Regions from separate parts of the Sphingobium sp. PNB genome, predicted to be linked through region 2. Evidence: riboswitches for the same ligand, from Rfam matches in the RefSeq annotation. Region 2 holds a riboswitch; each other region holds the start of a gene.
What was found. A riboswitch is a leader RNA that binds a small molecule or an ion and turns the genes downstream of it on or off. The one in region 2 is predicted to bind cobalamin.
Positions count from the first base shown of each region.

Region 1: it holds a riboswitch for cobalamin, as region 2 does, so the genes downstream of both, K7W03_RS13675 (cobalamin biosynthesis protein CobG) here and K7W03_RS17810 (DUF1636 domain-containing protein) in region 2, are expected to answer to the same signal.
Region 3: it holds a riboswitch for cobalamin, as region 2 does, so the genes downstream of both, K7W03_RS13650 (HoxN/HupN/NixA family nickel/cobalt transporter) here and K7W03_RS17810 (DUF1636 domain-containing protein) in region 2, are expected to answer to the same signal.
Region 4: it holds a riboswitch for cobalamin, as region 2 does, so the genes downstream of both, K7W03_RS01675 (TonB-dependent receptor plug domain-containing protein) here and K7W03_RS17810 (DUF1636 domain-containing protein) in region 2, are expected to answer to the same signal.

Region 1 covers NZ_JAINEZ010000036.1:28,738-31,938, forward strand. The annotation lists gene cobN (cobaltochelatase subunit CobN) at 1-208, shown strand, start outside; gene cobO (cob(I)yrinic acid a,c-diamide adenosyltransferase) at 205-810, shown strand; gene bluB (5,6-dimethylbenzimidazole synthase) at 828-1,436, shown strand; cobalamin riboswitch at 1,509-1,730, shown strand; gene K7W03_RS13675 (cobalamin biosynthesis protein CobG) at 1,903-2,967, shown strand; gene K7W03_RS13680 (precorrin-8X methylmutase) at 2,967-3,201, shown strand, end outside.
Region 2 covers NZ_JAINEZ010000057.1:9,609-12,809, reverse strand. The annotation lists gene K7W03_RS17820 (sterol desaturase family protein) at 1-384, opposite strand, end outside; gene K7W03_RS17815 (MgtC/SapB family protein) at 705-1,217, opposite strand; cobalamin riboswitch at 1,552-1,742, shown strand; gene K7W03_RS17810 (DUF1636 domain-containing protein) at 1,934-2,341, shown strand; gene cobT (nicotinate-nucleotide--dimethylbenzimidazole phosphoribosyltransferase) at 2,338-3,201, shown strand, end outside.
Region 3 covers NZ_JAINEZ010000036.1:21,012-24,212, forward strand. The annotation lists gene K7W03_RS13640 (efflux RND transporter permease subunit) at 1-263, opposite strand, end outside; gene K7W03_RS13645 (LysR substrate-binding domain-containing protein) at 659-1,552, shown strand; cobalamin riboswitch at 1,645-1,874, shown strand; gene K7W03_RS13650 (HoxN/HupN/NixA family nickel/cobalt transporter) at 2,027-3,118, shown strand; gene cobW (cobalamin biosynthesis protein CobW) at 3,115-3,201, shown strand, end outside.
Region 4 covers NZ_JAINEZ010000003.1:26,136-29,336, reverse strand. The annotation lists gene K7W03_RS01675 (TonB-dependent receptor plug domain-containing protein) at 1-1,192, opposite strand, end outside; cobalamin riboswitch at 1,362-1,577, opposite strand; gene K7W03_RS01670 (threonine/serine dehydratase) at 1,663-2,646, shown strand; gene K7W03_RS01665 (molybdenum cofactor guanylyltransferase) at 2,646-3,197, shown strand; gene cobA (uroporphyrinogen-III C-methyltransferase) at 3,188-3,201, opposite strand, start outside.

The sequences.
Region 1 (3,201 bases), on a different contig from region 2:
CCATGCGGTGAAGGACCATCATTTCGACGCGGTCCACGCCGCCTTCATCGAGGATGAGGCGGTTCGCGCCTTCATGGCGGAAGCCAATCCGGCCGCCCTGCGGGAGACCGCCGCCCGCCTCCACGAAGCGCTGGACCGCGCCCTTTGGAAACCCCGGTCGAACAGCGCCGCCATGCTTCTCTCCCAACTCAAGGATGCCCCGCAATGATCGAACGCACGCCCGAACAGCATGCCGAAAAGATGAAGAAGAAACAGGCCGCCCATGACAGGATCATGGCGACCAAGACGCAGGAAAAGGGCCTGCTGATCGTCCACACCGGCAAGGGCAAGGGCAAGACGACCGCCGCGCTCGGCATGGTGGTCCGCGCCATCGGCCATGGCAGGAAGGTGGGCGTCGTGCAGTTCGTGAAGGGCGCGATGACCACCGGAGAAAAACGGGTGTTCGATGCATTCCCCGACAATGTCGAATTCAAGCCGATGGGCGAAGGCTTCACCTGGAACACGCAGGACCGGACGCGGGACATTGCCCTTGCACGCGAAGCATGGGATGAGGTGAAACGCATGATCGCCGATCCGGCCTATGACATGGTCCTTGCCGATGAACTCAACATCGTCCTGCGCTACGACTATCTTCCGGTCGAAGAGGTGCTGGAGGCCGTGACCGCCAGGGGCGAAATGAAGCATGTCATCGTCACAGGCCGCAACGCGCCCGAGGCGCTGATAGAGGCGGCCGATCTCGTCACTGAAATGACCCTCGTCAAACATCCCTTCCGCAGCGGCGTGAAGGCCCAGCCGGGAATCGAATTCTGACACACACCGCCTTCGACATCGCCGCCTTCGAGGAACTGGTGCACCTGCGCCGCGACGTGCGCCATTTCCTCACCGATCCGCTGGACGAGAGCGAGGTCGAACGGCTCCTTGCCCTCGCCCATAGCGCGCCCTCTGTCGGGCTTTCGCAGCCCTGGCGTTTCGTCCGGATCGAAACGCCCGCCTTGCGCGAGGATCTTGCCGCCCATGTCGACGCGCAGGTGATCGAGGCGGGCAGTATCTATCGGGGGGAGGAAGACAGGCTGTACCGAAGCCTGAAATTGCACGGCCTGCGCGAAGCGCCGGTGCTTTTCGCGGTCTATTGCGACGAAGGCACGGAAACCGGCCACAGGCTGGGCGCGATCACCATGCCGGAGGCGCGCCGCTATAGCTGCGTGATGGCGATCCACACCCTCTGGCTGGCTGCCCGCACGCGCGGCATCGGCATGGGCTGGGTTTCGATCCTCGACCGCCCGACCGTAGACGCCCTGCTCGCCATTCCGGAAAACTGGCGCTGCCTCGGCCTGCTGTGCCTGGGCTATCCGGTGAGCGAGGAGGCGACGCCGGAACTGGAGAGGCGCGGCTGGGAACATCGCACAGACTGGCATTCCACCATTGTCACGCGCTGACGATTCCCGTCCGAAGGCCTCTTCCCTTTCCTTTCCGCCCGGCCTATGAGCGTTTTTGGAGCGGGTTCCGCCCGCTCCATCGATCGCGTCGGTGCCCCGAAGGGGCTTAAATGGGAACGCGGTGCGGGAGGAGACTCCCTAATCCGTGGCTGTCCCTGCAACTGTGAGCGGCGAGCAAGGCAAGGACGTGCGGTTCCCCCCGGGGAACGGCCAGCCACTGGAGCGATCCGGGAAGGCCCGTGCCGAAGCGACGACCCGCAAGCCAGGAGACCTGCCGAACGCAAAGGTCGCTCTAGCCATGGTCCAGGGGATGGTCACGGCTCGGTTCTCCGCACGGGCGACGAAATGCGGTTGGGGGTGAACCCTCCGGCCGTCGTTGCGACGTGGGAGGTAAGGTCCGTTGCCAGACGCGCAAAGCGCATCGTCCGCCGCCATTCGCGGCTGGTGCCCGACGGCATGGCGCCCGATGATGGCGGGCGACGGGCTGCTGGTGCGGGTCCGTCCACCGCTGGGCCGTCTGACCGTCCCCCAGGCCATCGGCCTTGCCGAAGCCGCACGTCTTCACGGCAATGGCCTTGTCGACCTCACCAACCGGGCCGCGCTCCAGCTTCGCGGCGTGACGGAACAAGGCCATGGCCCGCTGCTCCGGCACCTTGTCGCCCTGGGCCTTGCAGATCACGATCCGGCCCGCGAAGCGCGCCGCAATTTCCTGCTCGCTCCCGATTCATCGCCCGGGGATGACACGGAAAGCGTCGCGCTCAGCCTGATCGCCCACATCGATGAGCTGCCCCAGCTTCCTTCCAAGATCGGGATCGCCATAGATGCCGGGCCAGCCCCCTGTCTTGCCGCCGTCCCCGCCGATTTCCGGTTCGAGCGCAGCGAGGCGGGCAGGCTGCTGCTGCGGGTGGAGGGGCGTCCGCTGGGATCGCACACCAGCGTCGAAACGGCGGCGCGCGACCTGATTGCGCTTGCCCGCTGGTTCCTTGCCACGGGCGGGGGCGCATCGGGCCGCGCGGCCCGGCACGAAGCCCCGCTGCCGACCGCTGCCGACATCGCGCCCGCGCCGTCCCGCCCGCTGTCCCAATTGCTGGCGGAGGCATCGGGGCCTTTCCACGGCATTCCCTTCGGTCAGCTTGACGCCGACAGCCTTATCGCGCTGGCCGGGGAACCGCATGTCACGGCCCTGCGCCTCACCCCATGGCGCGGTTTGATCCTGGAGGGCGGCGCAGACAGGGCGGAGCACGCCTCCCCTGACGGCCTGCTCCGCGTCGACGCCTGCCCCGGCGCGCCCGCATGCCCGCAGGCAAGCGTCGAGACCCGCGGCCTCGCCACCCGGCTCGCGCCCCTTGTCGAAGGGTCGCTGCATGTGTCCGGCTGCGCCAAGGGCTGCGCCCGCCAAAGGCCCGCAGGGCTGGTCCTCACCGGCCGGCAGGGCCGCTTCGACCTGTCCCGCAACGCCCGCGCCGGATCGCCGCCGGAAACGACCGGCCTGACCGCCCGACAAATCCTCGCCCTTTTCGGAAGGCCCTGATGCCCCACAGCTACGAAACCGACGGAGCCGCCATCTACCGGCAGTCCTTCCGCACCATTCGCGCCGAAGCCGACCTTGCCCGCTTCTCGCCCGAGGAGGAACGCATCGCCGTCCGCATGATCCATGCGGCGGGTCTGGTCGGACTTGCTTCCCACATCCGCTTTTCGCCGTCCTTCGCCCGGGACGCCATCGCCGCGCTTCAGGCGGGCGCGCCGATCCTATGCGACGCGCGCA
Region 2 (3,201 bases):
GTGCTGAATGGCCTCGATCACCGCACCGCTGCCGATATAATGTTCGACAAGGTCCAGAATAGTGTAGCCCAGCCCGACATAGAAGAGATCGGTGACCAGTTCCTTCCAGGTCAGGCGCCAGCTCTCATAGCGCGGGCTGACCCATTCGAGCGCCAGCAGCAGCACCCTGAAACCGATGCCGATCCCGATGGCGGTGGACGCCTTGGCGATGGAATTGGGCGCATAATACCAGAAGGCGATGAGCGCGAACAGCGCCGTGGGCTGGAACCAGGTGAAGATGAACTGCTTGAGCGGTCCGCCTTCCACCCGGCCTATATTTTCCCACCCGATGATGACGGGCGCCTGCGCGCCTATCACTCTCTTGCCTACGCGAACGCCGTCCATATGCTGACCTCGAGATGCTGCCTCGTCCCTGCGGGCGTGTCCGCCTCGCCAGGCGACGAAAATGATGTTCGCAGTTCATTGAACTTCATGTCGTTTCAGCATCGGGAAGACGCGCCCAACGCGCCAGATGCGATTAAGGTATATGCCCCATAGATGCTGCCTATGCCTTTCCAACCCGGCGGCGGTGAATCATGCGCCGGCTATTCCGATCCGCACAGATGACGGCGCAGTTTCCGGAATGACGATCCGTTAGGGCGAAGGGACGACGGACCGTGGGCGGGCGATTTCCGGCTGCTCGTTTCAACGCATCTTGCCGGCTTTCAGTTTTCGCGCTCCGGGGCGGACCCGCGCCGGTTGGGCATGGTCATGGAATCGGCGTCCGGATCGTCCGATCCGCTCTCGCGCGGACCGATATGCTTTTCGAATATGAGCAGCAGGGAAAGCAGGAGCAGCGCGATCAGCGACCCTGCCAGCACGAGGACATATTGGCCGGCGCCCGCCGTGATCCCGACGGCAGCGGCCATCCACAGGCTTGCCGCCGTGGTCATGTTGCGCACATCTCCGCCGCGCACGAAGATCAGGCCGCCCGCGATGAAGCCAATGGCCTGGGCAAGGCCCTGAACGACGCGGATCGGGTCGCTGTCCTTGTGGACCTCCGCCAGTTCCAGGGCGGACAGGGTCAGCATGGCCGAACTCAGCGATACCAGCCCGTGGGTGCGCAGGCCCGCATCATGGCCGTTGCGTTCGCGCTCGAACCCCAGGGCGAGCCCCAGCAGGGTCGCGAGAAAAAGGCGGACGAGCGTGGTGCCGAGGTCGTTGGCCAACATAGCCATAATACCCGCGAGAGGCGCGCCCGTTCCCGTGAATGCGGCCGAATGGGAAAGCGGCTTCGCGCCTGCCGCTCAGCGTTCGGTGATGTCGGAACGGAGGTGCGCGATCAGGTCGTTGACCCGCATGTCGTTTTCAGCCGTGCATGCGAACAGGCGGCAGAACCAGTCCATCCATCGCGTCAGAATCGCCATGGCCCTCTCCCTATCGCCCGATAATAGCAGTTCACGCAGGTGAAGAGAAGCTTTGCCATTGCCCGGCCGAGGGGAAGTCGCGCCATTGGAGCGGGCTGGGCCGGCTTTGTTTTTTCCACCCTTGCGATTGGACGAAGGCGGCTTTATCAGCGCTGGTGCGACAGGTTCCCCGCAAGGGGATGAAAAGGGAAGTCGGGTGGAACGCCCGCGCTGCCCCTGCAACTGTAAGCGGCGAGCCATCCGGCCATCGCGCCATTGGGCCATGAAGGTCCGAGAAGGCGGCCGGAAAGCATCGACCCGCGAGCCAGGAGACCTGCCTGACGCCGTCGTTCTTCGACCGGACAGGGTGTGCCGGCCGAACGGGGGTTCCCTCGCTGAACGACAGCCATCGCCTTGCCGGTTGGACCGTGCGGGGGAAGGCCTGTCGCCTGCCTGGTGCCGGACCGTCCTCCCTTGCCCGGTTCCCGTCGGGGCACATGCCGTCGGGCGGGAGGATGTGGAATGACTGATTTGCGGAGCGATCGCTGATGCTGCGGGCCGTGGGGCCGGGGACTTCGGTCGTCGTCTGTTCGACCTGCCGCCTTTCGGCGGAACAGCGGGAGGATGCTGCCGGACGGCGGGGCGGCGCCTTGCTGGCAGAGGCGCTGCACAGGGTACGCGAAGGCGATCCCGCTTATGCGTCCGTCGCTGTTCAGGACATGCCCTGCCTCTTCGCCTGTCAGCGCCATTGCACGGTACATGTGCGCGGAACGGGCAAGATCGGCTATGTGCTGGGCGACTTCACGCCGGATGAGGAAGCCGCGCGCGCGATCCTGGATTATGCCCTGCGCCATGCCCAAAGTGACGAGGGCGTGGTGCGCTATGCGGACTGGCCCCAGGGGGTGAAGGGGCATTTCATCGTCCGGACGCCGCCCGAAGGCTTCGTCTGTTCATGATCCGGTTCGACGACCGCGCGGCCTTTGCCGCCGCGCTGGCCGACCTTCCCGCCCCGGATGCAGGCGCCACCGAATCCGCGGCGGCGCGGCAGCGGGTGCTGACGAAGCCGGCCGGTTCGCTTGGGCGGCTGGAGGAGATCGCGCTTTTCATGGCGGGTTGGCAGGGGCGGGAACGCCCCCGGGCGGAGCGCATCCGCGCCGCGATCTTCGCCGGCAATCATGGCGTGGCCGCGCGCGGGGTCAGCGCCTTCCCGGCCGAGGTCACCGCCCAGATGGTGGCGAATTTCCGTCATGGCGGCGCGGCGATCAATGCGCTGGCCCAAGCCTGCGGGGCGGAGCTGGCCGTCGTCGCGCTCGATCTGGAAAGGCCGACGGACGACATCTGCGTCGCGGCGGCCATGAGCGAGGCGGATTGCCTGAGCGCGATCAATGCGGGGGCGGTGGCGGTGGAACCGGGACTGGACCTGCTGCTGCTGGGCGAGATGGGCATTGCCAACAGCACGCCGGCGGCGGCGCTCTGCGCGCAGGCCTTTGGGGCTGCTGCGGCCCATTGGGTGGGACGCGGGACAGGCGTGGATGGCGACGGGCTGGCGCGCAAGGCCGAAGCTGTGGCGCGGGCGCTCGCCTTGCACGGGGCGCGTTGCGCCGATGCCTTCGAAACGTTGCGCCGGCTGGGCGGGCGAGAGATCGCGGCGCTGGCCGGCGCGGTGCTGGCGGCGCGGATGCTGCGCGTGCCGGTGATGCTGGACGGGTTCATCGGCTGCGCGGCGGTCGCGCCGCTGGCGAAGGACAATCCGGCGATCGTCGGGCACTGCATGGCCGCCCATATGTCGGCGGAAGCGGGGCATGAACGCCTGCTG
Region 3 (3,201 bases), on a different contig from region 2:
TGAAGCGACTGGCTCTCGATATGTTCGATGTCGTTGACCGTGGTGGTCAGCACGCGCTCATAGGGATTGACGATGCGGTTGGCCATGTCCTCCGGCGACAGGCCCGCATATTGCCAGGCGACCGCCACCACGGGAATGCGGATATTGGGAAAGATGTCGACCGGCGTTCGCGCCGCCGCCAGCACCCCCGCGATCGCGATCAGGATCGCCATCACGATGAAGGTGAGCGGACGATGCAGGGCAACCTTGACGATACCGATCATTCACGACTCCACGGATGCGCCGCCGGATGATCCCCGCCGCACATGACGATACAACCTCTCCAGATATTTTCGCCGCCTGATACCAGAGACGAAGCGCGCCAGGAAATGCGCATATCGTTTGCTGCATTTCCGACCGTCGCCAGAAAGGCGGCCAGCGCGGAAATGCTCCAGGACGCGTGGGGGCTTCGTTCGGGGCGAGGCGAATTTCCACACATCCTAGAATGCGACGGCATCCCCGGCCATGGCGGAGTGCTGCGGCAATGAGGGGGCATAGCCCGCGCATCTCCGCCGGCCAGCCGGGAGACGCCGCCACATTCGAAGCCGCCCATGCGCCCTTGGACATTCTGCGTCTAATATATAATATGGCATGATCGATATGTTGAGCGACATGATCCATGGACCTTCGCCATCTCCGCTATTTTCTGTGCGTCGCTGAGGAGATGCATTTCGGCCGCGCCGCCCTGCGCCTCGGCATATCGCAGCCGCCGCTCAGCCAGCAGATCCGTGCTCTGGAGGAGGAACTGGGCGTCCGCCTGTTCGACCGCACCAGCCGCAGGGTGCGATTGACGGAGGCCGGCCGGCTGTTCGAGCCTGAAGCGCGCCGAACCCTTGCCCAGGCGGACCGCGCCGCACAGATCGCGCGCATGGCCCAAAGGGCGGAGATCGGGCGGCTGGGGCTGGGCTTCACCACTTCCGGCCCCTTCGTGCCTCCGGTGGCGCGGGCACTCTACCGCTTCCGCCAGACCTATCCCGATGTCGAACTGATCCTGCGCGAACAAGGGCGCGACGAGCAGGTGGAGAGCGTGGCGAGCCGTCAGCTCGACCTTGGCATCGTGCGTAATTTCGAGGCGCCGGCGCTGCCCGGAGGCATGCTGTCCCGATGCCTGCTCAAGGAAGAGATGGTGCTGGCCCTGCGCGCCGATCATCCGCTGGCGCTGCGCCCTGCCCCGCCGCGCATCGCAGACCTTTCCGACGAGCCGCTGGTGCTCTACGGCGCGCCCAATGGGACGGGGTTCACGGAGCATTTCCAGGCCCTGTGCGCGGAAGCAGGGTTCGTCCCGAAAATCTCGCATGAAGCCCGCAGCCTCGCGACCCTGCTGGGCCTTGTCGCGGCCGGCTTCGGCCCTACGGTGATTGCCGGGTCGATGGCGCGGCTGCATGTCGACAATGTGATCAACCGCCCGTTCGACGTGCCGGTCATGAGCGCGCTCTGGCTGATCCATCATGAGGATCTGTCACCGACCGGCCGGGCCTTTCTGAAGACCCTGCTGGAAGAACGTCATTTGTAGGAGTTAATTGAGGAAACATCTTCTGCTCAAGCCTCCTCTTCCCATTCCCCGTTCCAGCCTCTATGCATGGCCGCCGAAGGGTGGTTTCGACCGACCTTCATGATCGCGCCGGTGCCCTCCCAAGGGGCTTAATAGGGAATGCGGTGATGAATCCGCGGCTGTCCCTGCAACTGTAAGCGGCGAGCGAGACGCATAGCGATCCCCCGGAAGCGCCGGAGGATCAGCCACTGGGCCGGACGCTAAATCATGCGAGGCCTGGGAAGGCCATGCGCCAAGCTATGACCCGCGAGCCAGGAAACCTGCCTGCGTCTGGTCGCTCTTGCCTTGGTCCAGGGGATGGCCACGGCACGGTCCTCCGTCTGAGCGACGCTTACGCAGCGGGAGCTGCTGTCCGCATGCCGGGCGCAAGAGCGTTCGTCCGGCATGAAGGCGGCTCCCGTCCGGTTTCGCAGACGCCGACGGGGTACCGACCCTATGAGCATATCGACCCATGAGCCGGAATCGCCCGGGGCGCCGGCCAGCCGTCTTCGCCGCCGCGCGACCGGCATGTTCGCCGGGCTCATCGCCGCCAATCTGACGGCGTGGATCGCGGCCTTCACGATCTTCGCGGGCGATCCGGTCATGCTGGGCACGGCGTTGCTGGCCTGGAGCCTGGGCCTCCGCCATGCCGTGGACGCCGATCATATCGCCGCCATCGACAATGTGACCCGCAAGCTGATGCAGGACGGCCAGCGGCCCCTGACCGTCGGCTTCTGGTTCGCCATCGGCCATAGCGGCATCGTCCTGATCGCCGCCGTCGCCATCGCTGTCGCCGCCAATGCGCTGAGCCGGGTGGAAGCGGCGGGAGCCATCGGCGGCACCATCGCGACAATGGTGTCGGCGACCTTCCTCTTCGCCATCGCGGCGATGAACCTGATCATCCTCCGATCAGTTCTCAGGACGTTCAACCATGTTCGAAAGGGTGGAGCCTATGTCGATGAAGATATGGACATATTGCTCGGCAACCGGGGTTTGCTCGCACGCCTCTTCCGCCCGCTTTTCCGGCTGGTGACGCGAAGCTGGCACATGGCTCCGCTCGGCTTCCTCTTCGGCCTGGGCTTCGATACCGCAACCGAAGTCGCCATTCTGGGCCTGTCCGCCGGTCAGGCCGCCAGCGGCCTTTCGGTTGCGACCGTCCTCATCTTTCCCCTGCTCTTCGCGGCGGGCATGGCGCTGATCGACACGGCGGACGGTGCCCTGATGATGGGCGCCTACCAGTGGGCGTTCGTGAAGCCGATCCGCAAGCTCTACTACAATATCACCATCACGCTGGTGTCGGCGCTGGTCGCGCTGCTCATCGGCGGGATCGAGGCAGCGGCCCTGCTGGGCGACAAGCTCGGCCTCAGCGGCGGCGTATGGACCCTTGCCGCCGACCTTGGCGAGCATTTCAACAGCCTCGGCTTCATCATCATCGGCCTGTTCGCCGCCTGCTGGCTGCTGAGCTGGGCCATCTATCGCTGGAAAGGCTTCGACGAGATCGAAGTCGCTCCCATCCCCAGCCACCAACCGCAAGGAAATCCCGCATGAAAAAGGTTCCCGCCACCGTCATCACCGGCTTTCTCGGCGCCGGCAAGACCACGCTGATCCGTCACCTCATCGAACATGCGGGC
Region 4 (3,201 bases), on a different contig from region 2:
CCCCATAGCTCATGCGGATGTTGGTCGCGCCGGCGTTGGGCGTGTAGTTCGCATTGGCGCCGAAGGTGGTCGCGCCGCCGAACTGGCTGTGATCGTCATGCCGCGCGCCGGCGGTCAGCGACAGGCCGGCGACCGGCTTCACGATGGCCAGCGCATAGACGCTGTCCATATCGGCCCGGTGGCTTTCGGTCGAGCCGAAGCCGGAGAAGTCATAGTCGGGCCGTTCATGTTCATAGCCGAAGACCATCTTCGCCTGATCGACCGGCTGATAGACGCCCTCATATTCGAAGCGCAGATTGGTGCCCGAATAGCCATAAGGGCCGAATGCGGATGTATAGTCGCGGTCCATGCGGAACCAGGTCACGGCCGCCCGGCTGGTGAGCCTGCCGTCGAACAGCGACAGGTTCAGACCGGCATAGCCGACATATTGATCGGATTTCGAGCTGTCGGCGGTGCTGTCCACCACGCCGTTGTCGGTATCCAGATCGGCATGGATATAATAGCCGCGCAGGTCGAGGCTGAGCGTATCGGTAAAGGCCAGCTTGAGCTTGGCATTGGCGGCGATATTCTCATACCCGTCCTTTTCCGTGCCGCTGGCGGCGGAGGAAATGCCGTCGGTGTTGAAATAGGCGATGCCGACGCCGCCCGAAGCGATGCCGCTGCCGCCCGAAACATCCGCCTTGGCGTTCAGCGTATTGCTGTAACCGTAATCGACCGAGGCATTGCCCGCGAAACCGGCGGCAGGCGTGCCGGTCATGATGTTGACGACGCCGCCTATGGCCTGGCTGCCATAGGCGATGGAGTTGGACCCCCTCAAAATTTCGATTCGCCGGATATTGCCGGTCAGCAGATTGCCGAAGTCGTACATGTCGCCGATGCCGCTGGTGTCGTTGACCTTGACCCCGTCGATCAGCACCAGCGTCTGCGTCGTTTCCGCCCCGCGCAACGAAACCCCGGTCACGCCGCCAAGGCTGCCGCTGCGGTTGAAGCGCACCCCCGGCGTGGTGGCCAGCAGGTCGACGACGCTGACGCTCTGGCGGGTGCGGATGGTGTCGGCGTCGATGACCGTGACCGCCTGGCCGACCTCGTCGCGCGGCTGTTCGATGCCCAGCGCGGTGACGATGATCTCATCCTCCGCCAGGGCGGGAGCGGCCGCGAGCAAGGCGGCGATGGAAATGGAAATCCTCAACATGTCTATATTCCCCCAGAGCGCCGGTGCAACATGGCTCAGGGCGTCCGCTCGCGCGGCCGGACGGGGGAAATGGCCGGCGCTCGCGCCCTCCCCCCGCACCGATGCGGCCCTGCGCCGCTTCGTCGCTCAGACGGAGAACACCGTGCCATGGCCATACCCTGGACCAAGGCAAGAGCGACCATGCGCCGGCAGGTCTCCTGGCTCGCGGGTCAATGCGGCGATGCACGCCTTCCCGGACTTGCGTCCAGTGGCCGGCCCCTGGGCCGAAGTGCATCGCGCTCACCGCTTACAGTTGCAGGGACAGCCGCGGAATAGGACGGTTTCCCGTCCGCACCGCATTCCCGTTTTCAGCCCCCTTCGGGGCACCGGCGCGATCTTCTTTTTGCGCGCGAAGGCATTGCCCCGCCCGCGTCCCGCGCCATAAGGGAAAGCGGCGGCCATGCCAAGAGGCAGCCATGGAAGGAGATTGCATGCCGTTCGCCATCAGCCCCGCCGATGTCGAGGATGCGGCGCGGGTCATCGCCCCTGCCGCCATCCGCACGCCGCTGCTGGAAAATGCGGCGCTCAACGCCCGCTGCGGCCGGCGCGTGCTGGTGAAGTTCGAAGGCGCGCAGCACAGCGGATCGTTCAAGTTCCGCGGCGCCTACAACCGGCTGGCCCGCCTGGGCGCGGCGGAGCGAAAGGCGGGGGTCGTCGCCTGGTCTTCGGGCAATCATGCGCAGGGCGTGGCCCTTGCGGCGCGGTTGCTGGGCATGGCGGCGACGATCGTGATGCCGGCCGACGCGCCCGCGATCAAGACGGCGAATACGCGGGCGCTGGGCGCCGATGTCGTGCCCTATGACCGCTTCACCCAAAGCCGGGAGGAAATCGCCACGAGGCTGGCGAACGAACGGGGCGCGGTGCTGGTGCCGTCCTTCGACGATCCCTTCATCATGGCCGGCCAGGGGACGATCGGGCTGGAGATCATGGAACAGGCCGCCGAAGCAGGGGCGGAGATCGGCCAGATCCTCGTCAATTGCGGCGGCGGCGGCATGGTGTCGGGAATCGCGACCGCCGTGAAGGCGCGCCAGCCCGGCGTGGCGATCCTGGCGGTGGAGCCGGAAGCGTTCGACGATACGGCGCGCTCGCTGGCGAGCGGCGTGCGGGAAAGCGTATCGCCCGATGCGCGGTCGATCTGCGACGCCCTGCTGTCTCCCGCGCCGGGGGCGCTGACCTTTCCCATCAACCGGGCCTATCTGTCGGGCGGCCTTGCGGTGAGCGACGATCAGGTGCGCGACGCGATGCGCTTTGCCTTTTCGGCGCTCAAGCTGGTGGTGGAGCCGGGCGGGGCCGCGTCGCTGGCGGCGATGCTGGCCGGGCTGGCTCCGGATGCCGAGGGGGCGAGCGTCGTGGTGATCTCCGGCAGCAATGTCGATCCCGACAGCTATGCCCGGATCATCGCGGGCGGCGCATGATGCGGCTGATGGGGGCGGTTCTGGCCGGCGGGCGGTCCAGCCGGTTCGGCAGCGACAAGGCGCGGGCGATGCTGGATGGGCGCAGCCTGCTGGAGCATGCGGTGGCGGCGCTGGGGCGGCAGGTCGAAACCGTGGCGGTCTGCGGCCGGCAGGTGGAGGGGATGATCGGGCTGGCGGATCGGCCGGCTGCGGACATGGGGCCGCTTGGGGGCCTGAACGCGGCGCTGCATCATGCGCGGGCGCAGGGTTATGACGCGGTGCTGACGACCGGATGCGACGTGCCCGCCTATCCGGACGGGCTGGCGGAGGCGTTGATCGGACAGGGAGCCGCCATCCTCAAGGGGCAGCAGCTGATCGGCTTCTGGCCTGCTTCGCTGGCTGGCGAGCTGGACGCGCATCTGGCGGAGGAGAATAACCGGTCGATCCGTGGCTGGCTGGAGCGGGTGGGCGCGCGGATCGTGGAGCGGCCGGAGTTCGTGCTGCCCAACATCAACCGGCCGGAGGATCTGGAGAGACTCACCCGGCCGGGTCGAGACGGTCGTCAGGCGTGAAGGC